DNA from 2 places in the Methylocystis sp. WRRC1 genome. Region 1 is predicted to be linked to the other one. Evidence: predicted binding sites of a transcription regulator. Region 1 holds the regulator's gene; the other holds the start of a gene.
The links. Region 1 encodes LexA, which represses DNA repair genes until DNA is damaged. Its sites were predicted from a motif close to TGTTCNNNNTGTGTTCNG; they were not measured.
Positions count from the first base shown of each region.

Region 1 (16,123 bases):
GGTTGACGGTCAGCAGGTCGGCATCGTGCTGGAGGGGCCGATCCGCACGCCGCTCGTCGTGCGCGGCGCCGAGACCTCGCGCCGCTCCGCCGTGGATTTCGCGCGCCTGCCGATGGTGTCCAACGACGGAAAAGTCGTGGAGTTGTCCCAGCTTGCGGAAGTGAAGGCGGAGGACGGGCCTATTCAGGTCATTCGCGAGGAGGGCAGGCGTTTCGCCACCGTGCTCGCCAATGTCACCGGTCGGGACCTCGTCGGCTTCGTCGACGAGGCGAAGAAGGCTGTCGCGCAAAATGTGAAGACGCCGAAGGGCTACACCTACCAGTGGGGCGGCCAGTTCGAGAATCAGCAGCGCGCTTCGGCGCGGCTCGCGGTCGTCGTCCCGATCGCGCTCGCCCTGATCTTCCTCCTGCTGTATCTGACGTTCAATTCGGCGCTGCAGGCGACGCTCGTGTTCTGCAACGTGCCCTTCGCGGCGATCGGCGGCGTGCTCGGCCTTTGGCTGTCGGGCGAATTCATCTCCGTTCCGGCCTCGGTCGGCTTCATCGCGCTCGTCGGCATAGCGGTGCTCAATGGCGTGGTTCTGATCTCCTACATCAACAAGCTCGTGGCCGAAGGCACGCGCACGACGCGCGAGGCGGTGGTCGAGGGCGCGCGCCGGCGCATGCGCCCCGTCATGCTGACGGCGACGATCGCCGCCTTCGGCCTCATCCCCTTCCTTTTCGCGACAGGGCCGGGCGCCGAGATCCAGCGCCCGCTCGCCATCGTCGTCATCGGCGGGCTGATTTCCGCGACCGTGCTCACCCTCGTCCTGCTGCCGATCCTTTACGATCGTTCGGCGAATTGGGGCGCGCAGCTGCGGACGCGCATCCGATCCCTCCGGCGAGAGGAGTCGCGCGCATGACGATCCGGTCGGCCTTTCTGCCGTTACTGCTCTTCATCGGGCTTTACGCGACCGCCTCGCGCGCCGGGCCTGATGAGCAGCCGAGCGGCGAAGTGACAGTGAAGGCCGCCAAGGACCCGGCTGCGAGCGGCGGCAAGGGCGCCAAGGCCCGGGCCGGAAAAAGCTCCAAAGTCACTGTCAATCGCGCGAAGAAGACGCCGCTCGGCCATGTTCTCGTGCGTCACCTCGACATGGCCGTCGCCATCGACGCGCAGAGCAAGGCGCTGGAGGCGCAATTCGGCGCCGTGTCCGCGCGCTACGCCACCGCGAATTCGATAACGCCGGGCTCGCCCTATTTCGGCGGCTCGCAGCGCAACGCCGCCGCCGGCAATCTGCGTCACTACAACGAGACCGAAATCGAGGCGGGCATGCCGCTGTGGCTTCCCGGCCAGCGCGACGCCTATGCGGCCACGGTGTCGAGCGGGGTCGTGGAGGTCGAGGAGAGGCTGTCGCAGCGCCGGCTCGAGGTCGCGGGACTGTTGCGCGACGCATGGTGGAACGCGAAGCGCGCCGAGCGCGACGTGTCCGTGGCGCGCACGCGTGTGGCGACGGCCCGCGAGATCGGCGCCGACATGACCCGTCGCGTCGAACTCGGAGACGCTGCGGAAGCCGACGCCTTGCTGGCGAGGAACGAAACGCTCGCCGCCGAGACGGAACTCGCACAGGCGGAAGGCGCGGCGAAAGTCGCGCGGGTGAATTACGCCGCGCTCACCGGCGGGACGCCGCCGGACGGCACGCTCGAAGCCGTGCGTCGCGACGGCGATCTGGAAGACCATCCGGCGCTGCGGGCGCCGCTGGCGGCGCTTGCGCGGGCTGAGTCCCAGGCGCGGCTGATCGACGCGACGCCCATAGACAATCCGGAGATCGGCGTCTTCGGCCGTCAGGAGCACAACGACCAATATTCGACGGACCCCTCGCAGGAAGTCACCAACCAGCGCACCGACGCGACGACGGTGGGCGTGCGCTTTCGCATTCCGTTGCCGACGCCGGGCCGCAACGAGCCGCGCCAGGCCGAGGCGGCCGCGGAGGTGACGCGCGCGCGCGCCGAATATGAGCGCGCCAAGCGAATGGTCGTCGCGGAAATCAAGGCCGCGCGGACGGCGCTCGCAGCGGCGCAAAAGGCGGCGGGCCTCGCCGACAAGCGGCTCGCCGTGGCCAATGAGCAGTTCGAACTGTCGCGCAAGTCCTTCGCGCTCGGCGAAATCAGCGCCTTCGATCTGTATCGCGTGCGCCAGATTCAGCTGGAGGCGCAACGCATGCAGGCGGGCGCCGCGATCAATGTCGGCGTTGCGGTTTCACGCGTGAATCAGGCGCTGGGATACGCGCCATAATCACGGACAACGGCTCAGGAACTCCATTATCCGCCCGATCGTCGGCTGATCGAGCAGCAGGGGCGCATGGCCCTGGCCGGCGACGGTGAATGTTTCGAGCCGCGGCGCGCGCCGGGCCATTTCCTCCATCGTCTCGGCCGAAAAGATGTCCGACGTCTCGCCGCGAATGACGAGCATCGGCGTTTGCGACATCGTTTCGAAACGGTCCCAGAAGGTTTCGGGCTCGGCGTCCGGCGTGAAGATGTCGAGCGTGTGCGACAGTTCGGGGTCGTAGCGAAGCGCAACCTTCCCGTCCTTCTCGACGAAGGTCTGGCGCGCATAAACGGCCCAGTCCTCCGCGCTAACGGCGGGAAATTGCGGCGCGGCGGTCATGCGCATCAGCGCGATCGCGTCGTTCATCGAGGCGATGGGCGGCAATTTTCCGACATAGCGCTTTATGCGCAGCAGACCCTCGAGTTCGATCTTCGGCCCGATGTCGTTGAAGATCGCCGCGCGCACGAGGCCCGGCGTTTCGGCGGCGAGATCCATCGTGTGCAGCCCGCCGCGCGAGGTGCCGAGAAAGACGGCCGACGAAACGCCTGCGTCGCGCAGCACGGCGAGAATGTCGTCCTGTTCGACCGCGAGCGCGTAATGGGTCCAGTCCTTGTCCCAGTCCGATCGGCCGCGCCCGCGGTAGTCGAGCGCGAGCACGCGCCGTCCCTGCGCCTGCGCGGCCTCGGCGACGCGCCAGAAGTCGTCGGAGGAGCGCGCGAGGCCCGGCAGGCAGACGAGCGGCAGACGCCCGGCCGAGGGACAGGCGTAATCGAGATAATGGAGGCGCAGCCCGTCGCTCGCGGAAACGAAGCGGCTGTCGGCATGGGCACGAAGGGTCGGAGGGTTCAAGCGAATCGCGCTCCTCTTGCAGAAAATTGCGCCATGCCCCCGATTGCGCCATTTGGCGCTCGAAATCCACCCCGCGCGGTCCTGCCGTCTTCCTTGACTTCGGCGCCGGTTGCGGCGAGTTTGCGCGCGCCCGAGAGGCCGCCGGGCGCTGGTCGAATCTTGCAGGAAACATCGTCGCCCCCATGCGCTCTTATCTCGACTTCGAAAAGCCCGTCGCGGAACTGGAAACCAAGGTCGAGGAACTGCGCGCGCTGGCCGAGAAAGGCGAGGGCGTCTCAATCTCGGAGGAGCTGACGAAGCTGGAGGCCAAGGCGTCCAAGGCGCTGGCCGACCTCTACGCGAGCCTCACCCCCTGGCAGAAAATTCAGGTCGCGCGTCATCCGCAGCGCCCGCATTTCTCCGACTATGTGAAGCAGCTCGTCACGGAATTCACGCCGCTCGCCGGCGACCGCTTCTTCGGCGAGGACGCCGCCATCGTCGGCGGCTTCGGGCGCTTCAATGGCGAGCCCATCTGCATCATCGGGCAGGAGAAGGGCTCGGACACCGCGAGCCGTCTGCACCATAATTTCGGCATGGCGCGACCCGAGGGCTACCGCAAGGCGGTGCGCCTCATGGAGCTCGCCGACCGCTTCGGCCTGCCGGTGGTCTCGCTGGTCGATACGGCCGGCGCCTTTCCGGGCATCGACGCCGAGGAGCGTGGGCAGGCGGAAGCCATCGCCCGATCGACCGACGCCTCGCTGTCGCTGGGCGTGCCCAATGTCGCGGTCGTGGTGGGCGAGGGCGGCTCCGGCGGCGCCATCGCCATCGCCGCCGCCAACAAGGTGCTGATGCTGGAGCACGCGGTCTACACCGTCGCCTCCCCGGAGGCCTCGGCCTCCATCCTGTGGCGTGATTCGGCCAAGGCGCAGGACGCCGCGACCAGCATGAAGATCACGGCGCAGGATCTGCTCAAATTCGGCATCATCGACGTGATCGTCACCGAGCCCTCGGGCGGCGCTCATCGCGACCCCAGGGCGGCCATCGCCGCCGTGGGCGACGCGGTTTCCCTCGAATTGTCGCGGCTTACCAATCTTTCGCGCGAGCAGCTTCGCCACGCCCGGGCCGAGAAGTTCCTCGCCATGGGCCGAAAGATCGAGGAAAAGCGTTAAGGTAAATCCGGCAAATTTGCGGTTTTCACCATCCCGGATGGCGCCACGGACACTTTCTCGTCCCAATGTTTGGTCTAAATGCGGGTCGGCGCGGAAGGTCAGCCGTCACGCCGGGTAAGGATTGCGTTACGCGCAGGCGTGTAAAGGTTCTCGGACACGCGGGGGCGTCGCGCAAAGGGGAGCGGGTCGCATGAATTTCCAGGGTTTCAAGCCGTTTGCGGTTGTTGCGGCCTTCGCCGCCTTCACGCTGGCGGCCTGCGAGGACGGGGGCTTTTCGCACCGCTCGCTCGCGCCCATTCCGCCGGAGACGGTCGCGCTGATGGAGAAGGTCGGCACGACGAAGGAAGCGCCGATGCTCATCCGCGCCTACAAGAAAGAGGCGGAGCTCGAGATCTGGAAGATGCGGTCCGACGGCCGCTACGTCCATCTCAAAACCTTCCCCATGTGCCGCTGGTCGGGCCAGCTCGGCCCCAAGACGCGCGAGGGCGACCGCCAGGTGCCGGAGGGCTTCTATTCGATCACGCCGGCGCAGATGAACCCGAATTCGGCCTATTACCTGTCCTTCAACGTCGGCTACCCGAACCAGCTCGACCGCGCGCTGGGGCATAGCGGCGGGACCATCATGGTGCATGGCGCCTGCTCGTCGGCCGGCTGCTTCTCCATGACCGACAAGCAGATCGCGGAAATCTACGCGATTGCCCGCTCCTCCTTCGGCGGCGGCCAGCGCGCAATCCAGATGCAGTCCTATCCCTTCAAGATGACGGCCGAAAATCTGGCCAAGCACCGGCTCGACCCGAACATCGGCTTCTGGAAGAACCTGAAGGAAGGCAATGATCACTTCGAGGTGACGAAAGAGGAGCCGCAGGTCGCCTTCTGCGGCCGTCATTATGTCTTCAACGCCACGCCCGCGGGACATATGGACGCGGCCTCGGCCTGTCCGCCCTTGAAGCACAATCCGGAGATCGCGGCCCAGGTCGCCGAAAAGGCTGCCAAGGATGACGCCAAGGTGGCCGAGCTCGCCGAAAGCGGCGTGAAGCCGGTTCGCGTCGTCTATCAGGACGGCGGTCAGAACCCGGCCTTCGCCTCGCGCGTCGCCGAGGTGAGCCGCCCCGAGGCGATCGCCCCGCCAGTCGAAATCGCGCTGGAGGAAAAACCGGCCCGCGGCGCCGGCAAGGCCGCGACGCAGCTCGCCGCCAAATCGCCCGTCGTGACGGTCGCTGCCGCCAAGGCCGCCGCCGAGAGCCGGGAGGCAGAGGCGCCGCATCCGGTGGCGCAGGCCTTCGCGCCCGACGACCGCCGCGAGATGCAGGCGCTCGCCAGCGACGACAGCCCGACGAGCTCGATCAAGAAAGCGGCTCCCCGGAAGCCCGGCGCCCCCGATCCGGCGACAAAGAACAAAGCCGCCGCCCATTAGAGCGGCGGCGCCTCCGCGCCAGCTCCAGTTAACAGCTCCCTGACATTAGGCTTGCGGAACGCACCGGGAACGCATATGAATCGTTCATGATTTGTTTTTGAGCGATCCAGGCTCCCCTGCGGGTCTGTGTCGACGCTACGGCGCGAGTTCAGGGGCCAACTTTCGATGCTGACAAAGAAGCAAAGCGACCTTCTGCGCTTCATACATGAACGCCTGAAGGAGTCCGGCGTGCCGCCGTCCTTCGACGAGATGAAGGATGCGCTCGATCTGAGATCGAAGTCGGGGATTCACCGATTGATCCTCGCGCTAGAGGAGCGGGGCTTCATCCGCCGTCTTCCCAATCGCGCCCGCGCGCTCGAGGTGCTGCGCCTGCCTGAATCAGCGACGCCGCGCGGCGGCGGAGGGTCGCGGGGCGGAAAATTCTCGCCGGCTGTAATCGAGGGCAATCTCGGCCGTGTGCGGCCGCTGCACGAGCGGCGGGAGGAGGAGACCGAGCAGAATGTGGCGATTCCGGTCATGGGCCGGATCGCCGCCGGCACGCCGATCTCCGCGATCCAGAGCCGCAGCCACACCATCAGCCTGCCGCCCGACCTTCTGACCAGCGGCGAGCATTATGCGCTGGAAGTGCGGGGCGACTCCATGATCGAGGCCGGCATCCTCGACGGCGACACGGTCGTCATCAAGAAGCAGGACAACGCCGACACCGGCGACATCGTGGTGGCTCTCATCGACGACGAGGAGGCGACGTTGAAGCGTCTGCGCAAACGCGGCGCCTCGATTGCGCTCGAAGCGGCCAATCCGGCTTATGAAACGCGCATCTTCGGGCCGGATCGCGTGCGTATTCAGGGGAAGCTCGTGAGCCTCCTGAGGAAATACTGATTGGCCCGCATTCGCCCCATGCCCGCGCATGGCGAATGGGGGCGCGGCGGGCGTCCCGGGGCCGGAGCGAAGCTTCCTCCAGTCCGCAGCGCCTTGAAGCAGGGGCGATGCAAAAAAAACCGCGGTCAGTCGTCCAGCGGCTCCGCCGCCTGAGCGTCGTCATTGTCGCTTTCAATTTCAGAGGCCTCGGGCGTGGTGATCCGGCCGCGCCTTTCCTGCGGAGCCTGCGACCACGGTCGATCCTCGTCGACGCCGCGCGCCCTCGTCCATTCGATCTTCTCGCCCTTCAGTCGCAGGGAAATCGCGCCCGCTTCCGCAAGCTTGCGACGATCTATGACGATCGGCGCGGCGCAACCTTCGGGCGCATGAAGCGGCGTGACGATGATCGCCGCGCGCGCGCAGTCTTCCAGAAAGGCGCCGCGCTCATTCACAAGGGCGACGATGCGCCCGTCGAACAGTCTTCCGACGCATCCCAGATCGTCGCAGGCGACGCCAGCTCCGGCGTCTGCGGCCGCGCGGGAATCCGCGTCGGCGCGCAACCATTGTTCGGACGCGAAGACGCTCGGTCTTTTGCCCAGAAGGGCGATTTCGCCGGAGGCGGAACGGAAGGCCGCCGAGTCGCCCGCCGGCGGAACGGCTAGATCGAAACCCGTCCCGTTTTTCGCGCCGAGCAGGCCGACGAGCGCCAGCGGTATCGCGGTCGCCCGGAGCGACCACGTCCGCCATAGCACCGCCGACAGAACGGCAAGCGCGAGAAAGACGATCGCCCAGGGCGCAAAAGCCTTCACATGCAGGCTCGCCCCCGGCGCGCTCGCGATCAGCCCCGCGAGATAGATGACGAGATCGATCCCGATCTTCAGATAGCGCCAGACGAAGCCGTCGAGGCCGAAAGGATAGAGGACCGCGCCGATCAGCGCGCAAGGCACGGCGAAAAATTCGATGATCGCCAGGGTCAGCGGATTTCCGACCAGCACATATGGACTGAGCTCGTGGAAATCATTGGCCATGAAGGAGGCGGTGGCGGAGGTGGCGCAAAGGGTCGCGAGAAGCGCCGCGCCCGGTCCGTGCAGCAATCGCTCGACCAGGGCTTCGCGCAGTTCCGCAAGTCGCCCGCGCATGCTCGGGCCGACAGGGCGCGCGCGGCTTCGTCCGAGATAATCGCCGCGCCATTCATAGACCGCGATCAGCGCCGCGACGGCGGCGAAGGAAAGTTGAAAACTCGCGCCGAGCAGCGCCTCCGGCTCGAAGGCGATGATGAAAAAGGCGGCGAGCGCAAGATTGCGCATGGAGAGCGACGCGCGGTCGAACAACACGGCGACGAGCATGATGAGCGTCATGACCAGCGCGCGCTCCGTGCCGACGCGCGAACCCGTCGCGATGTCGTAGAGAATGGCGCCGAGGATAGCGAGCCCGGCCGCCCATTTCTTGATCGGGTAGTTGAGCGCCAGCGTCTGCGACATTGCGAGGAGGCGCCGGAAACCGACGAAGAAAATGCCGGCGACGAGCGTCATCTGCATGCCAGAGATGGTGATGATGTGAAAGATGCCGGCCCGGCGTATGAGGTCTTTCGCGTTACCGGAAAGGAAATCGCGCTTGCCTGTCACCATGGCGGCCGCGATGGCGCCCGCGTCGCCGTCGATCGTGCGATAGACGCGCAGGGCGAGCGCATTTCGCGCGCGATCGATGGCGGCGAAAAAGCGTAGCGAAATTGGCGCCGGATCGGGCGGCGGCATGACCTCGATGCGGCCGAGCGCGTTCCCGACGCCGCCGAGCCGCGCGAAATAGGCGTCGCGCGCGAAATCATAGCCGCCGGGCAGCGCCGCGCGGGCAGGGGGCATGAGCCGGGCTTTCAACGCGACGAAATCTCCCGCCGAGAAAGACGGATCGCCGCGTGTGGTGAGGCGCACGCGCGCCGGCGCGACTTCACCCGGCAGACCTTCCGCGCTCGCGACGCGCAGAATGAAGCGGGCGCCGGACCGCCGCGGGTCGAGCTCTTCCACGAAGCCGGTGAGTTCGCCGATCCCGACGCGCGGGATGATCGGCGCGGCGACGCGCGCGGTCCGCCACGCCGCGGAAGTGAAGCCGGCGGCGACGAAGGCGAGCGCCACGAATAATGCGCGCGCCCGCGCATGGCGGCGAGCAATGAAAGCGAACGCCGCGGCGGCGCCCAGGACTGCGAAGCAAAGCGGCAGCGGCGGTTCGCGCTCCGCGGTGAAATACAGCACGACGCCCGCGCCGGCGGCGACGACGAGCCAGAGGAACGGCCGTCGCAGCGCGGCCTCTTCCGCAAGCGCCGCGCGCAGCGCCTCGCCGATCCGATGCGCGCGCGGGGCGAGCCAAAGGGCGACGGCGCCGCCGCCGCGACGCTCCCCTTCCGCCACGCGCGAGGCTTCTCTCACCGCCCGCTCCAAATCGCCAAAAGGTAAAGCTGGAGCTTAACGTGGTTCCTCGCGCCTGTCTCGCCTCGCCCCGAGGCGTTCACAGGCGGCGCTCTCTATCCGCCGGGTTCCGGCGGGGGCGGGGAGCGAAAGCTTACGGGAAATCTTCGAGGAACGGCCTGCGGCGTTCCACAACGGCCGATCCAACCGTGGTCAGCAGGCGCAGGTCTTTGCCGACGTCATGCGCGGGCGCGGCTCTTGCGCTTCTTGCCGCCTCTCGGCGTGTGGCCGAGATCGGGCGGCGACCAGCCTCCCGCGGCGTCGGGCGTCTCTTCCATGCGCATGTAGCGCACGCCGAGAAAGAACAGGATTTGCGCATCGCCATTGAAAGGCTCGGCGCGGTTCGGCGCGTCTTTGATGCGCGTTCGGAAGGCGATGACCTCCCCCATTTCAGCCTCTCCGCACTTGCTGCGGCCAAAAGTGAATCGACCGTTACTTGGCAATTAGGGAATGGTGAGGGTTAATGTTCCGTCAACGAAGAGCTGCTAATTTTAGCAGTGTGTGCTGCGTAAGAGTTTAAGTGAGTGGACAGCTTATGCTTTCCGACAAGAGACAGCGGCGAGCCGACGACGCGTCGATCCTGCAGGTGATCGTCGACCAGTTCGTCGAGCGTCCAGTCCATCCATTCAGCGATATCAAGCAATTTGAACGGCTTGCGCTCGGTCTGATCGACATTGTCGACGCTGGCGCGGTCGCCCGCGTGGCGCGGCCGTTGTGTTTCCATCCGGAGACTCCCCCTTCGATTTTTGCGCGCCTTCTCGACAAGGGCGGCCCTTGCGCCGAGCTTGCGCTGGAATATGCGCCGGCGCTGCCGCGCGCCGAAACGGCGGTCCTCGCCGCCCGGTGCCCGACGGGATTCGCCCTCGCCCTCTCGCGCCGTCGCGATCTCGACCGCGAAATCATCGCCGCGCTGATGTCTCGCAACGAACCCCGGGTGTTGCGCTCGCTCGCCGGCAATCTCGCGGCGCATTTCGAATCCGCCGCGCGCCGCGTTCTGGCGCAGGCCGCGCGCGACGATGTGAGGCTGGCGCGCCTGCTGCTCGATCGCGACGATCTGGAAATCGATCCCGAACCGCTATTTCTCGCCGCGACGCGCCTCGAACGCACGGCGATCATCCTCAACGCCTGCCGCAAGGTTCTCGCCAGCGGCTATGCGGAGCCGCGCCGCGCCGATCCGGACTTCGTCGCGAGGCTGGAGGACGCCGCCCTGCGCAGGGATCGCGAGGAAATGGCCGCGCTGGTCGCGAATGCGCTCGACTGCCGGAAGGATCGGGCGCTGGCGGCGCTGACGGATTCGCTGGGCGAGGCGCTGGCCCTGACGCTCGTCGCGCTCGGCGTCGATACGGAGGCGGCGACGCGCATCTTCCTTTGCGCCGACGCGCCGATCGCTCACGACGTCGATCGCGTGCGCGCGCTCCTGCGGCTCATGCGCTCGACGCCGCAACGCGCGGCGGCGCAAATCGTTACGGCGATCACCGGCGCGGCGCGGACGGAGAAGGAGCCCGCGCGCCGGAATGGTTCGCGCGAGGAAGCAGTGACGGCTCCCGGCTGGCGACGGAGTTTGCCGCGCCAGAACGGCGTCGCCGCGCGCAAACTCGATCAATCCGCGTGACCCTCACGCCGCGAGATCGACGAAGACGCGCCCCTCGCGGTCCTCGATCTCGACGATCCATAAATCGGGATCGAACATGATTTCGCGCTTCAGCCGCGCTTCAGCCTCGGCGGGGTCGAGCCATTCGCTGGAGTGGGCGCGCGCGAACAGCCGGTCGACGCCCGCGGGCGTTTCCTCGCTCTGTGGCGCAGGTCCGTAGATTGCCGTGCGGCCGTCGAGTCGATCGAGCTTGATGAAAAGGGCGCCCGCTTCCGCCGCGCCGCGCCGGCGCAACATGGCGACGGCGCCTTGAGCTTCCGCGCGACGGATGAGGGCGGAAGCGAAAATATCCGATCTGAGCCGCATGGCTGACGATGTAGCGCGGACGTGCCCGCGCTACAAATGATCGCCTTGCTTACTGATGCGCGAGGCCGGAGCGGGTCGCGAGCTGGCGCATGACCTTGGGGCTGAGCTGGCCCTTCACCGGCAGGCCGCTGTCGCGCTCGAACTTTTCTATCGCCTGGCGGGTCGTGCCGCCGAAGACGCCGTCCGCGCGCACCACGTAACCGAGCTTGAGAAGCGCGCGCTGCGCATAAAGCACGTTCTTGTCCGGACCGGCCTCCGCCTCCTTTTCCGCCGCGCCGCCGAGCAGCTGGCTGATCGGATCGCGCTTTTTCTCGGTGGTCGTTTTGCTGACTTCGGTTTTCGCGACTTCGGCCTTCTCTGGCTTTGCGGCGTCCGTCCTGGTTCGCTCGACCTTCGCCGGCGGGCGCGGCGACTCCGGCTTTGCGGCCTCGGCCTCGGCGCGCGTCGCGGCGATTTCTGTGGGCCGCACCGGCGGCTTCGGCGCCGCGGCGGTTTCTGTCTTCTCCGCGACGGGCAGATGCGTCGAGAAAAGCGGGGCCGGATGGCGTCCGTCCTGGAAGAAGAGCGCGTTCATCGGCACGCCGACGGCCGCAAGACCGCCGATGCCGAGAAGCAGCAGAACGCTCATCCGCTTGAGGCCGAAAACGCGCGACAGAACCGACGGGCGGTTTTTGTCGGCGCGCTTGGCGCTCGCGCGGCGCCTGGGGGCGGAGCGTTCCTCGGGAAGGGACTGGCGCCCTGAGGCGCTGAGCGAAGCGTCACGCAATTTTCTTCACCGTTTCCTTTTCGAAGCCCACGTCGCTGTTGTGACAGGCGCCGTGACGGGCGATGGTTTCGATTTTCGCCGAGGCGCCCCCGGCGCCGTTCTGCGCGCGGCAGTCGAGGGGCAGGCGCACCGTGACGGAGGTGCCCTTGCGCGGCGCGCTCTCCACGGTGATCGAGCCGCCATGCAGGCCCACGAGGCCGCGCACCACCGAGAGGCCGAGACCCGTGCCTTCATGCGTGCGGTCATGCGACGCGCTCGCCTGGAAGAAGGGATCGCCGAGCCGCGCGAGATCGGCGGGGGCGATGCCGATGCCGCTGTCGATCACGGAGATGCCGAGGTGATTCCCCTCCGGAGCGAGACGGATCTTCACCTTGCCGTTGGCGGGGGTGAACTTCACCGCATTGGAGAGGAGATTGAGCAGGATCTGCTTGCAGGCGCGCTTGTCGGCGACGAGATCGTCGATGTCGCGGCGATAGTCGCGCAACAGCGTCACGGCGGACTGGTCGGCCTTCAGCTGCACCATGTCGCAGCACTGATCGATCAGCGCCGGCAACGAGAAGGGCTCCGGGAAAATCTGCATCGAACCCGACTCGATCTTCGACATGTCGAGGATCGTATTCACGACTTCGAGCAGGTGATGACCCGAATTGCTGATGATTTCCGCATATTCGCGCTGCTTGCCCGGATCGGTCGGCGCGAGTTCCGGATTTGCGAGCATTTCCGAAAAGCCGATGATCGCGTTGAGCGGCGTGCGCAGCTCGTGGCTGACGTTGGCGAGAAAGCGCGTCTTGCTCGCCGTGGCCCGTTCGCTCTCGGCGCGCGCCGCCGCGATGGCTTCCTCGGCGCGTTTCGCCGCGGTCACGTCGCGCAGGATGCAGACGACGGGAACGACGGTTTCGATATTTTCCTCAATTCCCGTTTCGAGATCGTCGGCGATCGGTTCGGCGCGGCACATGCGCGCGTCGAAATAATTGAACACCGGCTCCACATATTTGCCGGAGGCGGTCGCCGCGAGCGCAACCTGCACGCGCAGCACCGCCGTCGTCGGCCTGGCGCGGTCGAAGGCGTCGGAGACGAGCTTCAGAAAGGCGGGACGATCGGCGATATGGACGCGCTGGAAGAAGCCGCGTCCGATCAGATCGCGACGGTCGAGACCATAGGTCTTGTGCGTGTCGCCGACGATGGTCGAGACGGTGCCGTTGCGGTCGAGATGCAGCACGATGTCGCCGATCGCGTCCGTAAGCAGCCGCAGGTCGCGCGCGTTCTGCGCGTCGGAGCGCATGCGGACGTTCTCGGCGCGGATCGCGCAGATCGCGACCACGGCGATGTAGAGCAGAAGCGGCGCCGCGAGCATGGCGATGCTGGTCGAATGCTCGATCGATGTCAGCTCCGGGGATGGAAACCGCAAGCCGGCCGTGAGCGCGAGGACGTCCACGGTCGCCGCCTCGATGACGAAGACCATGACGATCTCCGGCGTCAGCGCGGCCTCTACAAGCGCAATCGTCAGAAGCGCGATCGAGATGATCTCATAGCCTTCGGTCAATCCGTGCACGGCCACGGCCATCGCGAGCCAGCCGAAGATCGAGAGGCTCTGCGCGAGACGCAACCTGCCGGTGCGCACGAGAACCACGATCGAGATCAGCGGTATCTGCGCGAGAAAGAAGATCAGGCTCTGCGACGGCGTCGGAACGCCATAGAAGAAGAGCCAGAAGGGCGTTCCCAACAGAACGCTGGCGGCGACCACGAGCCGGGCCAGGATGAATGACCGATGGCGGGCGGCTTCGAGTGGACGGCCGGCGACGCTCTCATGGACGAGATGCTCAACCCAAGACGGGCGCCAGTTATGATTGGCAACAATACGCAAATCATACGCTCCTGATTTGGTTTACTCTCGCAAGCCGTTCTTAAATGACTGCTAAGCGTGCGACCGCGCAGGCGCCTTGTTTTGAAATCGCGCGCGGCGTTTCATCTTCATGGTTTCTGGATGGTTGCCGCGTTTCGAGCGTTAAAGCGCCGCTTACATTTACGAAGGGTCAACCCAATCGTTACAAAACGCTGTTGTCCGCAGTTCTTGCGACGTCGGGAGACGCGCCTTGGTTTTTCTCGCCAAATGCCTGATCTGCATCGCGCTGGTCATGGCGGCGCTTCAGTGGCGGCCATTGACGGCGCCGGCGCCAACGCCAGCGCATAGCGCGCGACCCGCCGGCGCGCCGCAGCCGCCGCGGCGTCCCCAACTGGACGAAGCCGCGCATTCTCTCGTGCAGGCCGGCGTGGACGCGCTGGCGACGACGGCGCGCGACAAATGTCTGGCGAATCCGCGCGAATGCGCCGCCGCGCTGCAGCGCCTTCAGGCCCTGCGGGAGCGATGAGTCGTCGCAAGCGGCAATCCACGGGGAAGTTTCGTGTTTTGCAAGGGCAAGCCGCAGATTTTTTGCCGAATCGCAAAATTGACTTTATTGAGGGAAACGGTTGGAAGGCGTTTAGAGGCCGAACCGCTACCGACGCACATCCGCGCAGCGCCCGTTGCGCGCGCCCCGGCAAATCCATTCTTCATCAGGAGGCGGTCATGTCCGACGATACCGTTTCGCAGCCCGAAGACACAGTTTCGCGCGCGGAATTCGCCAGTCTGCAGGAACAGCTGAAGACAGCGAGAGCAGAGCGCGACCGCCAGATATTCGAGAAATCGGAAATCGTCGCGAAGGCAAACGCCTGCTCGAAGGAGCGCGACGATCTGAAGGAGCAGCTCGCCTCCGTCCTTACCGAGCGCGACAAGATCATCGGCGATGTCGTCGCCGATCACGACAAGATTGTCGCCGACATCACCTCCCAGCGCGATGGGCTCGCAATGGAAAAGGCGGCGCTCGCGGCGTCCCTTCAGGATGCGACGCGCCGCGCCGAGGAAGCCTCCCGACGGGCCGATGAAGCCGCCGCCGAAATCCAGCGCCTGCGCGGCGTCATCGACGCCGCGCCGCCGAGCGACCTCGTCGCCGTGTTTTGGGCGCTCCTCTCCCAGAAGACCAAGGCGGCCGTCGCCTGGGTCCGCGGCAAGATCCCGGCGGACAGCCCGCTTCTGCCCTGGTTCGACAAGACGGTCGAGACTGTGACCAAGGTCGGCTGCATCGCCGTGACCCTCACGGTCGACTTCGTCCGATGGGCGACGCCGAAGGTCATCGACCTGTCGAAGCAGGGCATAGCCAAGGTCGAGGAAATGCTGGCCAAGAAATAGGCTCTCGCCCGTATCCCGGCCGCCTGAAGCGGCGCGGGGCGCAGGTTGCGGGGAATGCGGGCGCGGTCGGTTAACCGCGCCCTTTCCTTTGGGGCCGGGCGCTGCTATCCGACGCCCATGAGCACCCACAAAATCGACAACATCCGCAATTTCTCGATCGTCGCCCACATCGACCACGGCAAATCGACTCTCGCCGACCGCCTGATTCAGGAGACCGGGACCCTCGCCGCCCGCGAGATGGTCGAGCAGGTGCTCGATTCGATGGACATCGAGCGCGAGCGCGGCATCACGATCAAGGCGCAGACCGTGCGCCTGAATTATCGCGCCAAGGACGGTCAGGATTACGTCCTCAATCTGATGGACACGCCCGGCCATGTCGACTTCGCCTATGAGGTCTCGCGCTCGCTGAAGGCCTGCGAGGGATCGCTGCTGGTGGTCGACGCCTCGCAGGGCGTCGAGGCGCAGACGCTGGCCAACGTCTATCAGGCGATCGACGCGGGGCACGAAATCGTGCCGGTCCTCAACAAGATCGACCTTCCGGCGGCCGAGCCCGACCGCATCAAGGAGCAGATCGAGGAGGTCATCGGCCTCGACGCCTCGGACGCCGTGCTGATTTCCGCCAAGACCGGAATCGGCATTCCGGACGTGCTGGAGGCCATCGTCACGCGCCTGCCGCCGCCTACGGGCGACGAGAAGGCGCCGCTGAAGGCGCTGCTGGTCGACAGCTGGTACGACGCCTATCTGGGCGTGGTGGTGCTGGTGCGCATTTTCGACGGCACGCTGAAGAAGGGCCAGAAAATCCAGATGATGGGCGCAGGCGCCCATTACGAGGTGGACAAGATCGGCGTCTTCCGTCCCAAGATGCAGGACGTGGCCCAACTCGGCCCCGGCGAGGTCGGCTTCATCACCGCCCAGATCAAGCAGGTGGCCGATACGCGCGTCGGCGACACGATCACCGACGAGCGCAGGCCCACGGCCGAGGCGCTGCCGGGCTTCAAGCCGGCGCAGCCGGTGGTGTTCTGCGGGCTCTTCCCGGTCGACGCCGCCGACTTCGAGGATTTGCGCGCCGCCATCGGCAAGCTGCGCCTGAACGACGCGAGTTTTTCCTATGAGATGGAGACATCGGCGGCGCTCGGCTTCGG
Region 1 is NZ_JAJFZJ010000001.1:3,471,254-3,487,376, forward strand. It holds gene LG047_RS17005 (efflux RND transporter permease subunit) at 1-901, shown strand, start outside; gene LG047_RS17010 (TolC family protein) at 898-2,271, shown strand; gene LG047_RS17015 (alpha/beta fold hydrolase) at 2,272-3,153, opposite strand; gene LG047_RS17020 (acetyl-CoA carboxylase carboxyltransferase subunit alpha) at 3,336-4,301, shown strand; gene LG047_RS17025 (murein L,D-transpeptidase family protein) at 4,492-5,715, shown strand; gene lexA (transcriptional repressor LexA) at 5,881-6,594, shown strand; gene LG047_RS17035 (ComEC/Rec2 family competence protein) at 6,720-8,993, opposite strand; gene LG047_RS17040 (hypothetical protein) at 9,212-9,421, opposite strand; gene LG047_RS17045 (DUF2336 domain-containing protein) at 9,553-10,644, shown strand; gene LG047_RS17050 (DUF1491 family protein) at 10,648-10,989, opposite strand; gene LG047_RS17055 (peptidoglycan-binding protein) at 11,039-11,755, opposite strand; gene LG047_RS17060 (PAS domain-containing sensor histidine kinase) at 11,748-13,619, opposite strand; gene LG047_RS17065 (hypothetical protein) at 13,849-14,124, shown strand; gene LG047_RS17070 (hypothetical protein) at 14,322-14,981, shown strand; gene lepA (translation elongation factor 4) at 15,099-16,123, shown strand, end outside.

Region 2 (16,123 bases), 810 kb from region 1:
CGCAGCGCGTCCTCGACCGAGGCGAGCGCCTGCTCGATTGCCGCGGCGTTGGGGCCGCCGGCCTGCGCCAGATCGGGACGACCGCCGCCGCCCTTCCCGCCGAGCGTCGCGCTGGCGACGCGGACGAATTCGACGGCGCTGAATTTGGAAGTCAGGTCGTCCGTGACCCCGACTACAATGCCGGCCTTGCCATCTGGCGAGGCGCAGGCGAAGGCGACCACGCCGGAGCCGATATTCTTCTTGGCGTCGTCGACGAGAGATTTGAGATCCTTGGCGTCGACGCCGTCGACGGCGCGGGTCAGCAGCTTTACGCCGGCGACGTCGCGCCACTCCTGGCCGCCGCCGTTACCCGGCCCACCGCCCATCGCGAGCTTGCGCCTGGCGTCGGCAAGCTCGCGCTCGAGGCGTTTACGCTCTTCGAGAAGCTGGCCGAGGCGGGCCGGAGCCTCCTCCATGGGCGCGCGGATGAGGGAGGCGATTTCGCGCAGCGCGCGGGACTGCGTGACGAGATGGCTGCGCGCGCCTTCCGCCGTGCGCGCCTCGATCCGGCGAACGCCCGATGCGACTGCGCCCTCGCCGACGATGGAGATCAGGCCGATGTCCCCCGTGCGCGAGACATGGGTGCCGCCGCAGAGTTCGACCGAGAAAGGATGCGCGACGCCGGGGTCCGGCCGGCCCATGGAGACGACCCTGACCTCGTCGCCGTATTTCTCTCCGAACAGGGCGCGGGCGCCGGATCGAATGGCGTCGTCCTGAGCCATCAGGCGCGTGTCGACCGGCGCATTGTCCTGGACGATTTCGTTGGCGAGCGCTTCGACGCGGGCGAGTTCTTCCTCGGTCAGCGGCTTGGGATGCGTGAAGTCGAAGCGCAGTCGCTCCGGCGCGACGAGCGAACCCTTCTGAGCGACGTGGTCGCCGAGCACCTGGCGCAAAGCCTCGTGAAGGATATGGGTCGCCGAATGGTTGGCCCGCGTCGCGCGGCGTCTTTCGTGATCGACGTCGAGTTCGAGCACGACGCCGGGGACGATTTCGCCTTCCTCGACGACGCCTTCATGAACAATGAGGTCGCCAAGTTTCTTCTGGGTGTTTTCGACACGGAATCGTACATTCCTGCCGCGCATGACGCCGACGTCGCCGACCTGGCCGCCCGATTCGCCATAGAACGGCGTCTGGTTGAGGATCACGGCGCCGCGCGCGCCCTGCTTCAGGACGAAGGCTTCGGCTCCGTCGTGGACGATGGCGGATACTACGCCTTCGCTCTTCTCGGTCTCGTAGCCGAGGAATTCGGTGGCGCCGAGACGCTCTTTCAATGCGAACCAGAGTGTCTCGGTCGCGGTCTCGCCCGAACCCGCCCAAGCCTTGCGCGCTTCGGCGCGCTGGCGCTCCATGGCGGCGTTGAACGCTTGCTTGTCGACGCCGACGCCGCGCGGACGCAGGGCGTCCTCGGTCAGATCGAGGGGAAAGCCGTAGGTGTCGTAGAGTTTGAAGGCGGTCTCGCCTGACAGCTTGTCCCCCCTGCCGAGGTTCGCCGTCTCGTCGTCCAGGATGGCGAGGCCGCGGGCGAGCGTCGCGCGGAAGCGGGTCTCTTCGGTCTTCAGCGTATCGACGATGAGCGCCTGTGCGCGAACCAGTTCGGGATAGGCCTGTCCCATTTCCGCGACCAGGGTGGGGACGAGACGCCACATCAGCGGCTCCTGGGCGCCGAGGATCTGCGCGTGGCGCATCGCGCGGCGCATGATGCGGCGGAGCACGTAACCGCGACCCTCATTCGACGGCGTGACGCCGTCTGCGACAAGAAAGGACGACGCGCGCAGATGATCTGCGATGACGCGATGGCTTGCGCTCTGGGGGCCGCCGACGGGCGCGCCGGTATATTCGGCGACGGCGCCGGTGAGGGAGCGGAAAAGGTCGATCTCGTAATTGGAGGTGACGCCCTGCATAAGGGCGGCGATGCGCTCGAGCCCCATGCCGGTGTCGATCGAGGGTCGCGGCAGCGGCGCGCGCTGGCCGGGGGCGACCTGCTCATATTGCATGAAGACGAGGTTCCAGAATTCCAGGAATCGGTCGCCGTCTTCATCCGGGCTCCCGGGCGGGCCGCCGGTGAGCGTCTCGCCCTGATCGTAGAAGATTTCGGAGCAGGGGCCGCAGGGACCGGTGTCGCCCATGCTCCAGAAATTGTCGGAGCTCGCGATACGGATGATGCGGCTGTCGTGGAAACCGGCGATCTTCTTCCATAAATCGAACGCCTCGTCGTCGTCGTGATAGACGGTGACGAGGAGTTTCTCGACCGGCAGGCTGAATTCTTTGGTGATCAGGCCCCAGGCGAGTTCGATCGCGCCTTCCTTGAAATAGTCGCCGAAGGAAAAATTCCCCAGCATCTCGAAGAATGTGTGATGCCGGGCCGTGTAACCGACATTGTCCAGGTCATTGTGCTTGCCGCCGGCGCGCACGCATTTCTGAGCGGAGGCTGCGCGCGCCTGATGGCGTTTTTCGACGCCGGTGAACACGTTCTTGAACTGCACCATGCCCGCATTGGTGAACATCAGCGTCGGGTCGTTGTGCGGCACAAGCGGGGAGGAGGCGACTTTCTCATGCCCATTGCGCACGAAGTAGTCGAGAAAGGCCGAACGGATCTGGTTGACGCCACTCATTGTCATGCAGCTCGCTGGAGCAGGATCGGGATCACTCCACGATCATATGGGGAAACCGGCCGTCCGCGCGAGGGCGCTTGCGGGCAAGCGCGCCCGATCGGGAAACGGGCGCCGGCGGCGGTTCATGTCGCCGGACATCCGGGATTTGCGGGCGATATGCCAGTCCTGCGCGGTTTCGGCAATGAAAAAGGCCCGATGAGCGGGCCTTTGACGCGATGAAAACCCGCGGGGGTCGCACGATATGGCGCCCAAGCAGCGCATGAGAGGCGCGCCGGTCGGTTCAGTCCTCGGCCTCGTCGCCATCGGCGACGTCGAGAATGCGTTCCGCGATGAGACCGGCGTTTTCGCGAATCGCCTGTTCGATACGGGCGGCGGCTTCGGGGTTCTGGCGAAGAAAATTCTTGGCGTTCTCGCGGCCCTGGCCCAGTCTCTGGCTGTCGTACGAGAACCAGGCGCCCGATTTTTCGACCACGCCCGCCTTCACGCCCAGGTCGATCAATTCGCCGACCTTGGAGACGCCTTCGCCATACATGATGTCGAATTCGACCTGCTTGAAGGGCGGGGCAACCTTGTTCTTGACCACCTTGACGCGAGTCTGATTGCCGATCGCCTCGTCGCGGTCCTTGATGGATCCCGTGCGACGGATGTCGAGCCGGACGGAGGCGTAGAATTTCAGGGCGTTGCCGCCCGTCGTTGTTTCCGGCGAGCCATACATCACGCCGATCTTCATGCGGATCTGGTTGATGAAGATGACGAGCGTGTTGGAGCGGGCGATGGAGGCGGTGAGCTTGCGCAGCGCCTGGCTCATCAGGCGCGCCTGCAGGCCGGGCTGAACGTCGCCCATCTCTCCCTCGATCTCCGCCCGCGGCGTCAGGGCCGCGACAGAATCGACGACGAGCACGTCGACCGCGCCGGATCGCACGAGGGTGTCGGTGATCTCGAGCGCCTGCTCGCCCGTGTCGGGCTGGGAAATCAGCAGCTCCTCCAGATTGACGCCGAGCTTGCGGGCGTAAACGGGATCGAGAGCATGCTCCGCGTCCACGAAGGCGCAGACGCCGCCCAACTTCTGCGCCTCGGCGATGACATGGAGGGTCAAGGTCGTCTTGCCCGACGATTCGGGCCCGTAAATCTCCACCACGCGGCCGCGCGGCAGGCCGCCGACGCCCAGGGCGATGTCGAGGCCGAGCGAGCCGGTGGAGATCGTCTCGATCTCGACGGCTTTCTGATTCTTGCCGAGCCGCATGATCGAGCCCTTGCCGAAGGCGCGCTCGATTTGCGACAGCGCGGCGTCAAGGGCCTTGGTCTTGTCCACGGACGATCCTTCCACGAGGCGGAGATTGGCTTGGCTCACGGCTGAAATTCCTTCTGGCACGGTTTTGCGGGCAGAGGCAACGGTCGGTTGATATTCCTATTGTGCATGATTTGTTCTTGCCGCCAAGTTCTTTTTTTGTTCGCACGTCGATTTTCGTCGATCACGCCAGCGGCCGCGGCGGGCGAATGGGTGGCGCGCGGCCGCCGCTCTTGTATAGTCGGATGGATTCGGCGGATCGCGCGCAGATTGGCGAACAAAGGGAGGCGCCCATGTATTCCAAGATTCTCGTGCCGGTCGACGTGGGCGAGCCCGAAATGACGCAGCTTGCGCTCGATGCGGCGCTCGCGCTGGCCAGAACCAATGGCGGGGCGCAATTGCGGCTCATCAATGTGCAGCCGCTCGTGCCCGTGGCCTTCATCGACTATATCCCGCCGAATTTCGACGAGGAGATGCGCGAGACAGCGGAAAAGGAGCTGGCCGCCCTGACGGCCGCGATCGACCTGCCGCGCGAGCGGGTAACCTCCACAGTGCGGTTCGGCGCGGTCTACCCGGAGGTTCTCGCCGAGGCCGAGGACTGGGGAGCGGATCTCATCGTCGTCGGCTCCCACCGTCCCACCATGGCGACCTATCTTCTGGGCTCGAACGCCAAGACGATCGTGCGCCACGCGAAATGTTCCGTTCTGGTGGTGCGCAAATAAGCGCGGCGTGACAGGGGCGGGAGCGGCGACTAGAGTTTGACCATGCGTCGATTCGAAATCTCCGCGCTTGCCCTTTGCGCCGTTTTCGGCCTTTCAACGGCGGTTTTCGCCGCGGCAGGAAATGCGGCCATGCTCAGGCGCGGCCTTGCGATCGCGCAGGAAAATTGCGGAAAGTGCCACGCCGTCGGCCGCGCGGGCGAGAGCCCGAATCCGAAGTCGCCACCCTTCCGCCATCTGGCGCGCAAATATCCGCTTCACAATCTGGAGGAGGCGCTGGGCGAAGGCATCGTCGTCGGCCATGAGGGCATGGAGATGCCCCAGTTCCGCTTCAGCGCCGCGCAGATCGAGGCTCTGCTCGCCTATCTGGGCTCGATCCAGAGGCGCTGAGCGTCTCAGGCGCTGACTTCCTTGCGCAACTTGGCGATCGCGACGCCCGTCGCCATGGAGGCGGAGGTATAGGGCGTGCCTGCCCCGAGGGCGGCGTCGGCGTCGGTATAGCGTTTGTCGTTGATCATGGCGGCGACCCGGCTGGCCTCACGATGGAAAACGGCGTGAGCGCTCACGCAGCCGGCGAAGGTCGGCAGATGCCCATATTTGATCTTGGCGTCGCCATGAAGCCATTGGCCGAGCGGGCAGGCGTTGTCCTTGCCGATTGCGGCGGCGTCCAGAGTCGATTGTGCGGCGATCGCGCCACGCAGTTTGGTCTTCCACTCGACATGTGCGTCGATGGCCTTGTCGAAATCCATGGGGGAGCCTCGTTTTCACGGCCGCGATGGCCGGATTCCGGGCGCGAGATTAGCCAGCCGGGGCTTGCCCGAGGCTGTCGTCCAGCCGATTTGACCCGATCCGTCAATGACGAAGCGCGGCTGGTCGACTGCGGACGGATGCGCGTCGCCATAATAGTCGAGCTTGCGCCGGGCCATGGGGGGCGGATGCGGCGCCCGCTTGCCCGTGTCCTTGCGCGCGGCCATCCGCCGCCTTTGCGCTCCGGGTTTTGCTGGTCTAATAAGCGCGCTGAAACCAGCCGAGGCGCAAAATGTCCGCGATCCCCGATTTCTCCAAGATTCCCTTCGCCGCCACCGACGTCGCGCAGGAGGCGCCGCCGCGGGCCTGGCTGACGCCAGAGGGGATCGAAGTGAAGAGCGCCTATGGCCCCGCGGATATAGCGGGCCTCTCCTTCGTCGATGGTTTTCCGGGCGTCGCGCCATATGTGCGCGGGCCCTATTCCACCATGTATGTCGCCCAGCCCTGGACGATCCGCCAATATGCCGGCTTCTCCACGGCCGAGGACTCCAACGCCTTCTATCGCCGCAATCTTGCGGCCGGCCAGAAGGGCCTCTCCGTCGCCTTCGACCTCGCGACCCACCGCGGCTATGACTCGGACCATCCGCGCGTGATGGGCGACGTCGGCATGGCGGGCGTCGCGATCGATTCGATCTACGACATGCGGACGCTCTTCGACGGCATTCCGCTCGATCAGATGTCCGTGTCGATGACCATGAACGGCGCGGTGCTGCCGGTGCTGGCGCTCTTCATCGTCGCGGCGGAAGAGCAGGGCGTTTCGGCCGACAAGCTCACCGGCACGATCCAGAACGACATTCTCAAAGAATTCATGGTGCGCAACACCTACATCTATCCGCCGGACCCCTCCATGCGGATCGTGTCGGATATTTTTGCCTACACCAGCAGGCATATGCCGAAGTTCAACTCGATCTCGATCTCCGGCTATCACATGCAGGAGGCGGGCGCCTCGGCCGATCTGGAGTTGGGCTACACGCTCGCCGACGGCGTGGAATATGTGCGCGCCGGCGTCGCTGCGGGCCTCGACATCGACGCCTTCGCGCCGCGGCTCTCCTTCTTCTTCGCCATCGGCATGAATTTCTTCATGGAGGTCGCCAAGCTGCGCGCCGCGCGTCTGCTCTGGGCGCGACTCATGAAAGACCTCGGCGCCAGGTCCGAGAAGAGCATGACGCTGCGCACCCACTGCCAGACCTCCGGCTGGTCGCTCACCGCGCAGGACGTCTACGTCAACTCGATCCGCACCTGCGTCGAGGCCATGGCGGCGACGCAGGGCCATACGCAGTCGCTGCACACCAATGCGCTGGACGAGGCGCTGGCGCTGCCGACGGACTTCTCGGCGCGCATCGCCCGCAACACGCAGATCGTGTTGCAGCAGGAGAGCGGCACGACGCGCGTCATCGATCCGTGGGGCGGTTCTTATTATGTCGAGCGCCTCACCGCCGAACTCGCCAAGGGCGCCTGGAAGCATATCGAGGAAATCGAACAGCTCGGCGGGATGGCTAAGGCGATCGCGGCGGGGGTGCCGAAGCAGCGCATCGAGGAAGCGGCCGCGAAAACGCAGGCGCGCATCGACAGCGGAACGCAGGTCGTCGTCGGCGTCAACAAATACCGCCCTGAGAACGACGCCAAGCCGAATGTGCTCAAGGTCGACAACGCCGCCGTGCGCGCCGCGCAGCTGGAAAAGCTGAAGCGCCTGCGCGCCGAGCGTGACGAGGCGACGACCCAGGCGGCGCTCGACGCGCTGACGGAAGGCGCGACCTCGGGCGCCAATCTGCTCGATCTCGCCGTGAAGGCCGCGCGCGCAAAGGCGAGCGTCGGCGAAATTTCCTTCGCGCTCGAAAAGGTCTTCACGCGCCACAAACCCAAGGCGAACGTCATTTCCGGCGTCTATGCGCGCGAGGCGGGCAAGGACAGCGCCCAGATCGGCCGCATTGTCGGCATGACGCGCGACTTCGCGGAAAACACAGGGCGTAAGCCGCGTATTCTCGTCGCCAAGATGGGCCAGGACGGCCATGATCGCGGCCAGAAGGTCATCGCCTCCGCCTTCGCGGACATGGGCTTCGACGTCGTCATCGGCGATCTTTTCGCGACGCCGGACGAAGTGGCCCGGAAGGCCGCCGAGGCCGACGTGCACATCGTCGGCGTCTCGACCATGACCGCCGGCCATCTCACGCTGACGCCCGAATTGCGCGACGCCCTTTCGCACGTGGGCCGCGGCGACATCATGATGGTCGTCGGCGGCGTGATTCCGCCGGACGACTTCCAGCAGCTTTACGATTCCGGCGCCGCCGCAATCTTCCCGCCGGGCACCAATATCCCGCAGGCGGCGGAGCAATTGCTGCACGAGCTGAATATTCGCCTCGGCTTTGCGCAACGCGAGGTCGCGAAGGCGGGATGATGCGAAGGGGCCGCGGCGCCGGACGACGCGCAACGGCCTCATCCACTCGATCAGCTATTGAAAACGGGGTTGGCGCTTGCGTTCGCGGAGCGCGCCTTCCCGTTCCGGACGCCATTCGCCCGGGCGATTTGCCAAGACAGGCGGCATAGCCTGAGCTAGAAGAGCTTCGCCCAATGAAAAGGAACCCGGGATGGAAGTTCTTCTGATCGGCTCGGCCGCCTGCATCACCGCCCTCATCGTCACAGCCTGGTTGATGACGCTCGCCAAATGGTTTCCCATCAAGGCCGTGGACGCTTTCGTCGTTGACTACAAGACGATGATCCGGGCGCATGTCGACTATGCGCTGATGGCGCTGTTCGGGGTCGGCTTTTATGGTTCCGGCGTGGAATTGCCGGTCATCGCCTGCTGGTGCGTCGCCATTGGCGGCTTCTCCAATCCGACCGTGTTCACGATCGCCGCTTTCGATCCGAATTTCTGGGACAAGAAATTCTGGCGCGCCTACACGGCGCTGAGCTTTACCGTATCGACCATCGGCTTTCTGTGGATCGCCTATGCGTTAGCGGCGCATGCGGTGACGCGCTGGGCCTGAGTTGCCCCTTGCGCGGGAGGCGCCGCCACGCCATTTGCAGGGCGGCCGTCGCACGCGGCCGTCAGAGGCCACTGAAATGACCTTCATGTTCGACGCCGCGCTGGCGGCGCTGCGCGAGATTCTCTCGCCGCCCTTCCGCAACGTGCTTTTGAAGAGTCTGGGAATGACCTTGCTCTTCCTGGCGCTCGCCTGGGTTGGCCTCGACAAGCTCGCGCTGTCGTACATTGCAGTGAATCACCCCTGGCTCCAGATCGCGCTGACCTACGCGGCGGGCCTCGGCCTTTTCCTCTTTCTGGCGTTCTTCATCGGCCCCATTTCGGTGCTGGTCGCGGGCCTTTTTCTCGACGATCTGGCCGATGTCGTCGAGGAGGACCTTTACCCCTCGGGCCAGCGCGGGCGGGCCATTCCCGCCTCTCAGGCGATCATGATGGGCGTGCGATTCGCGGCGGTCTCGGCGGGCGTCAATATTCTGGCGTTGTTCCTGTTGCTGATTCCGGGAATCAACGCCATCGCCTTCGTGCTGGCGAACGCCTATCTGCTGGGCCGCGAATATTTCCTCTTCGCGGCGACCCGCTTCCGGACATTGGAGGAGGCGATGGAGTTGCGCCGTCGCTATGCGCCGCAACTTTTTCTGGCGGGGCTGTTCATCGCCGCCTTCGTGATGACGCCCGGGCTCAATGTGCTGACGCCGCTGTTCGGCGTCGCTTTCATGTCGCGCATCCACAAGATGATTTCGCCCGAGCGGCGCGCCCGCTGAAAGGCGCGTGGCGGGGGCGTCAGGCCCCCAGCCGCTGCGACTGATACTGGCCCGTCTTGCGATAGCGATAGAGATAGCTCGGCACGATCGCCTCGATCGACTGCGGCTCGATGTTCAGCCCCGCGAGGGTGCGGCCTTCCCGAATGGCGGCGTCGCTGACGACATTGTCGTGGCGTAGCAGCTCCACCTGATCGCCCGTCATGCGCAGGAGCGTCGGGAACAGCCCCAGCGACAGCTTGGTGAATGTCTGGGTAATGCCGGCGACGAGCTTGCCCGTGCTGAAGGACAGCTTCGCGACGCCGCGCTCGCGCTCCGTCACCTTCAGCACATAGTCGATCAGCTCCGCGAAGGTCTTGATCTCCGGCCCGCCCAGTTCATAAATCGCGCCCGCCTTCGCGCGGCCGGCCAGCGCCGTGGCCACCGCCTCGGCGACGTCGCCGACATAGACGGGCTGGAATCTGGTCTCCGCGCCCACGATGGGGATGACGGGGAAGAAACGCGCCATGGTGGCGAAGCGGTTGAAGAAGTCGTCTTCGGGCCCGAAGATGATCGACGGGCGCAGGATCACGGCGGTGGGAACCGCCGCATGCATGGCGGCCTCGCCTTCGGCCTTGCTGCGGCCATAGGCGGAAGCCGACTTCGGGTCCGCGCCGATGGCGGAAATATGCACGACATTATCGATGCCGACGGCCTTCGCCGCCTCGGCGACGGCGCGCGCGCCAGCCGCCTGCACGTCGCTGAACTTCTGCGCGCCGGTCTCGGCGAGAATGCCGACGAGATTGACGACAGCCTCCGCGCCCCGCAGCGCCGCCGCCACCGATTCGGGCTTGCGCACATTCGCCTGCACCGCCATCACCTGACCGACGCGGCCGAGGGGCTGCAGGTGGAAGGCGAGGTCCGGACGGCGGCAGGCGATTCGCACGCGCCAGCCGTCACGCGCCAACGCTCGCACGACATGGCGGCCAACGAAGCCCGACCCGCCGAACACCGTCACAATGCGCCCCGCCCCAACGCTCTCGCCGCTCATCGTCCTTGCTCCGCTTGTCCCGCGCCGGCCCGGCCGGCTGAATTCTTCGCCCAGTCCTGTAGCGAAATTCGCGCGCAAAGGGAATGCGCCGGCAGGCTCCGAACGACTCCGCGCGGCGGCTTTTTGGGCTTTTTGCCGAAGCCGCGGCTTTTTCGCGCAGGAGCGCATTGACAGGAGGCGCCCGGCGCCCCTAAGACACGGCCGCAGATGCCCAGGTGGCGGAATTGGTAGACGCGCTGGTTTCAGGTACCAGTGGTGAAAGCCGTGGAGGTTCGAGTCCTCTCCTGGGCACCATATCGACAATCAAATTCCATTGAAAATAATTGATTCGGACGTGGCGGAACGGCGTCGCGCCTATTGTTTCCCCCTGCTTGCAATGTTGTCCCTTTCGAAACGACCGCGCATCCCATGCGGCGCAGCTCCCGGGCAAGCGGCGATCCTCCGGCCAACCGCTACAGCCTCGCGACAGACGCGGAGGAAATAATCTAGCTTACGCCATTTTTTTACAGGCGATTGGCGACAGAACATGTGTTATCTCTGGCGCCGTAAGCTTCACGTCAGGGCCACGGAGTGAGGGCGCCCGCTTGGAAAAGGCCGAAAATGACGAATGCGCCCCAACCACGAGCGACATGAGCGCCGACGTCGAAGTTGAGGCGGAAGCGCTGCGGCGCCTCAACGACGCCGCGTCCCGCCTTTGGCGAACGCGCAATCTGCAGTTCGGGCTCGAGGAGATGCTCGCGGCGACGATGGCCCTGGCCGGCGCGAACATGGGGCATCTGCAAATCTTCGATCGCGAACGTGAAACGCTGACGATCGTCGCGCAGCAGGGCTTCGACAATAATTTCCTTTCCTATTTTCACGAAATTTCGACCTGGAACAGCTTTGCCTGCAGCGGGGCGCTGCATTCCGGCGAATGTCTCATAATCGAGGACATAGACGCCGACCCCGCAATGAGCCTTTTGCGGTCGCTTGCCCACGCCGCCGGCGTTCGCGCCGTTCAGTGCACGCCGCTCATTGGACGTACCGGTCTGCGAATGGGCGTCATCACGACATATCATCGCACGCCCCGTCGCATCAGCGGGCAGGAATTGCGGCTGCTCGCACTCTACGCGCGGCAGACGACCGACTTCATGGAGCGCCAAGAAAACGACGAGGAACTGCGCCAGCGCGCCGAGGAGCTCGAGGCGGTCATCGACGCCGCGCCAGCTTTCATCTGGTTCGGCGACGCCGATTGCCGTGTCATTCGCGGCAACAACGCCGCCAACGAAATGACGGGCGTCACGCCCGGCGCGAATGTCTCGCAAAGCGTCGTCGCCATCGGGCAGGCGATCTATTTGCGCCAGTTGAAACAGGACGGCTCGGAGTTCCGGCCTGAAGAACTGCCGATACAAAGGGCGATTGCGACGCGCCGACCGGTGCGCGACGTCTATGTCGATTTCCGTTTTCCGGACGGGAAGCGCGTGGAGGCGACAGGAAACGCCGTTCCCTTGTTCGACGCGAATGGCGGAGTTCGGGGCGGCGTCGCCGCGCTGATCGACATCAGCGAACGCAACAAGGCCGAGCGTGAGTTGCGCGAGCATCTGGAGACGCAGGCCTTCCTGCTACGGCTGACGGATCGACTGCGTGACCTTGTCGATGCGCCACAAATCATGACGGAAGCAGTTGAGGCGCTCGGACGGAAGCTCGGCGCCGATGGCGTCGGTTACGAGACAGTGGCCGCCGGGGACGCCGCCAGAGTTGTCATGACCGAATGGACAGGATCGGGGATCGTGACAGCCGAACGCTCTCCACGGCTCGAAGATTTCGGTGCGGCTTTTGTCAGGGAGATGCGCGCCGGCCGCCGTTTCGCGATAGCGGACGTGTCGAGAGAGCTTGCGGCGTCGGAGGCGCCGACGGCGTCGATGAGCGGCGTCCGCGCGATGGTCGGCGCGCCAATAGTGAAGGCCGACCGGCTGCTCGGGGTTCTTCATGTTCAACAGGCGCGTCCGCGCGACTGGACGGAAGCGGAAATCTCCCTGACGCAGGAAGTCGCGCGGCGGACATGCGATTACATCGACCGCGCGAAAGCGTTGGCGATGACGCGCGAAAGCAGATAGCGGCTCGGATTTCGAGGCGGGCGCTGGCGGCCTCTCGCTCGAGAAGGAGCGAATATATGATTTCATGCCTTGATGTAATCGGAAGCGGCTGTGGCCGCGGCATAGACGTGAATGGCTCCCGGTGAAGCACGCCGGGACAGCGTCTCGAACCGGTCTTCCGGGCGAAGCCTTTTCCTTGCACCCGCGAAAAAATGCGGCCTGGACCGGCTGTCTCCCTGAGGCGACAGCACTGATCCAGACGCCATAAGCATCAGTTTCTACACCAATTTTCTTTTGCTGCGGCGTAAGGCCTCGGCCGATCTGACGGCTTTCAGAGCCGTGAGGCGCGCCCGCTCCCGTCTGGAAAACGCGGCGCTTTTCAAAATCCCTCTTGCCTGATCAAAATACTAGATTTATAGACTATATCAGAAGGTCGATTTTGGAGCTCGAGACATGAACAAGCGCACGCGAAAAACCGAGGCTTTTCTCCGTATCTTTACGATCGCGGCCGCCGCGCTCGGCGTCTTTGGAGGGCTCTATGCCCAGGCCGGGCAGACATTCCTGAACGTCTCCTATGATCCCACGCGTGAGCTCTACAAGGCGATCAATCCGGCCTTCGTCGCCGACTGGAAGGCGAGAACCGGGGAAAGCGTGGAGATCCAGACCTCGCATGGCGGCTCTGGCTCCCAGGCGCGCGCAGTGATTGACGGGCTCAATGCGGATGTCGTGACCCTGGCGCTGGCTGGCGACATCGACGCCATTGCGAACAAGAGTGGAAAAATCCCGGCCGACTGGCAGAAGCGCCGGCCGAATAATTCGTCACCCTATACGTCGACGATCGTGTTTCTCGTTCGCAAGGGCAATCCGAAGGCGATCAGGGACTGGGACGATCTGGCGAAGCCGGGCGTCGCGGTCATCACGCCCAACCCGAAAACCTCCGGAGGCGCGCGCTGGAATTATCTCGCGGCCTGGGGCTATGGGCTGAAGAAGTTCGACGGCGACGAGGAGAAGACGAAGGATTTCGTCAAGGCGATCTACAGGAACGCGCCGGTCATGGATACGGGCGCGCGCGGTTCGACCATCACTTTCGCGCAGCGCGCCCTGGGCGACGTGCTGATCACATGGGAGAACGAGGCCTTTCTCGCATTGAAGGAGTTCGGCGGCGACAAATTCGAGATCGTCGCGCCGTCCCAATCGATCCTCGCGGAGCCTCCTGTCGCCGTCGTCGACGCCAACGTCGACGCCAAGGGCAATCGGCAGGTTGCGGAAGCCTATCTCGATTTTCTCTATTCGCCCGCCGCGCAGGCGATCATCGCGCGCTACAACTATCGTCCGGTGCATCCCGAGTATGCGGCGAAAGAGGATCTGAAGAAATTCGCCAAGATAAATTTCATTACCATCGACAAGGCTTTCGGCGGCTGGGCCGCCGCTCAGAAAAAGCATTTCGCCGACGGCGGCGTCTTCGATCAGATCCAGACGCAAGAGGCCGTGAGGTGACCTCCCCGACCCTCGCTGGCCGCAACGCTCGGCGCTTCACGGCGCCGAGCGTCATCCCCGGTTTCGGCCTGACCTTCGGCTTCACGCTGCTCTATCTCGGGCTCATCGTGCTGTTTCCGCTGACGACGTTGATATGGCGCGCGTCGGGACTTGGTCTGCATGGACTCTATGTAATCGCCACGGAGCCGCGCGTTGCTGCGGCGTTGCGAACGACTTTCCTCCTCTCCTTCGTGGCGGCTATCATCGATCTTTTCTTCGGCCTCGTCGTCGCATGGGCGCTCGCGCGTTATGACTTCTTTGGCCGTCGCCTGTTCGACGCTTTCGTCGACCTTCCCTTTGCGCTTCCCACCGCCGTCGCCGGCATTTCGCTTGCGGCGCTCTATTCTCCCAACGGCTGGTTCGGCGCGCCGCTTGCGGATGTAGATGTGAAGATCGCCTTCACGCGCGCAGGCATTCTTGTCGCGCTGATCTTCATCGGTCTGCCCTTCGTCGTGCGCACGGTCCAGCCAATCATCTCCGAGCTGGAGACGGAGCTGGAAGAGGCCTCCGCCACCCTTGGCGCGGCGCGCCTGCAGACTGTAATCCGCATGTTGCTGCCGCCGCTCGTTCCGGCGTTGCTCACAGGCTTTGCGCTCGCATTCGCGAGAGCCATTGGCGAATATGGGTCCGTAATCTTCATCGCCGGCAATATTCCCTATGTGTCGGAGATTGCGCCGCTGCTGATCGTTGTGAAGCTCGAGCAATATGATTTCGCCGGCGCGACGGCGATTGCGACGATCATGCTGGCGATCTCTTTCGCCGCGCTGCTTATCATCAATCTCGTTCAGGCGTGGAGCCGAAGGAGATTCGGGCATGTCTGAGACAGCATTTGCCTCCATATCGCGCCGCCGCGTCAAGCTTCGCGCCGTCACGCAGGATTCGCCGCTGGCGCGTTTTGCGCTGATCACGATTGCCGTCGTCTTTCTTCTCATCTTCCTCTTTGCGCCGCTCGCCGTCGTGTTCGCAGAGGCCGCCAGCAAAGGCGCATCGACGTTTTTCGAGACTTTCAAGGATCCGGAATCGCTTGCCGCCATCCGTCTCACCGTGCTCATTGCGGCGATCAGCGTGCCCGCCAATCTGGTGTTCGGCCTTGCCGCGTCCTGGTCGATCGCCAAATTCTCCTTCCCCGGAAAGAGCCTTCTGATCACGCTGATCGATCTGCCCTTCTCCGTATCGCCAGTAGTCTCGGGCCTCGTCTATATGTTGGTTTTCGGCGCGCAGGGGCTGTTCGGCAAGTGGCTGCTGGCGCATGGCGTGCAGATCATCTTCGCCGAGCCGGGCATTGCGCTCGCGACGATCTTCGTCACCTTCCCCTTCGTTGCGCGCGAACTCATTCCGCTGATGCAGGAGCAGGGAAACGTCGAGGAGGAAGCGGCGCTGACGCTGGGCGCATCGGGTTTCAGGACCTTCCTCACCGTGACGCTGCCTAATATCAAATGGGGCCTGCTGTATGGCGTGCTGCTGTGCAATGCGCGCGCCATGGGCGAATTCGGCGCCGTCTCTGTCGTCTCCGGCCATATTCGCGGCCTGACCAATACGATCCCGCTGCAAGTGGAGATACTCTACAATGAATACAACAGCGTCGCCGCTTTCGCTCTCGCGGTTCTTCTTGCGGGGCTGGCGCTCGTCACCCTCGGGCTCAAGACCCTCCTCGAGTGGCGTCACGCCGACGCCCTTTCGGGACGGGCGCGGCGGCGCTGAGTTGAACAGGCGCGGCGCCGCCATTCGCGTCGAACATGTCGCGCAGGATTTCGGCGCTTTCGCCGCGCTGCGTGACGTCTCCCTCGACATCCGGCCCGGCGAACTCGTCGCGCTGCTCGGGCCTTCGGGCTCTGGCAAGACGACTCTTCTGCGCATCATCGCTGGCCTCAACGCGCCCGACCGCGGCCATGTTTACTTCGACGGCGAGAACGCCACCAATCTCCCCGTGCAGGATCGACGCGTCGGATTCGTGTTTCAGAACTATGCGCTGTTCAAACATATGACTGTCGCCGACAATATCGCCTATGGCCTCAGGGTGCGCCCACGCCGTTCGCGTCCGTCGCGCGCCGAAATCAGGGCGCGCGTCGCCGAACTGCTGCGTTTCGTCCAGCTCGAAGGTCTCGACGCGCGTTTTCCCGCGCAGCTCTCCGGCGGCCAGCGCCAGCGGGTGGCGCTTGCGCGCGCCCTCGCCATCGAGCCGCGCGTCCTCTTGCTCGACGAGCCCTTCGGCGCGCTCGACGCGCGCGTGCGCAAGGATCTGCGTCGCTGGTTGCGAGAGGTGCACAAGGAAACCGGCC
Region 2 is NZ_JAJFZJ010000001.1:2,663,778-2,679,900, forward strand. It holds gene alaS (alanine--tRNA ligase) at 1-2,651, opposite strand, end outside; gene recA (recombinase RecA) at 2,932-4,002, opposite strand; gene LG047_RS13035 (universal stress protein) at 4,233-4,661, shown strand; gene LG047_RS13040 (cytochrome c) at 4,704-5,048, shown strand; gene LG047_RS13045 (CZB domain-containing protein) at 5,054-5,407, opposite strand; gene LG047_RS13050 (hypothetical protein) at 5,423-5,632, opposite strand; gene scpA (methylmalonyl-CoA mutase) at 5,698-7,860, shown strand; gene LG047_RS13060 (hypothetical protein) at 8,051-8,449, shown strand; gene LG047_RS13065 (sulfate transporter family protein) at 8,526-9,206, shown strand; gene LG047_RS13070 (complex I NDUFA9 subunit family protein) at 9,226-10,233, opposite strand; tRNA gene LG047_RS13075 (tRNA-Leu) at 10,443-10,527, shown strand; gene LG047_RS13080 (GAF domain-containing protein) at 10,863-12,329, shown strand; gene LG047_RS13085 (sulfate ABC transporter substrate-binding protein) at 12,762-13,805, shown strand; gene cysT (sulfate ABC transporter permease subunit CysT) at 13,802-14,665, shown strand; gene cysW (sulfate ABC transporter permease subunit CysW) at 14,658-15,545, shown strand; gene LG047_RS13100 (sulfate/molybdate ABC transporter ATP-binding protein) at 15,547-16,123, shown strand, end outside.
Region 2: the regulator LexA is predicted to act here: its motif matches at 4,089-4,106, upstream of recA (recombinase RecA).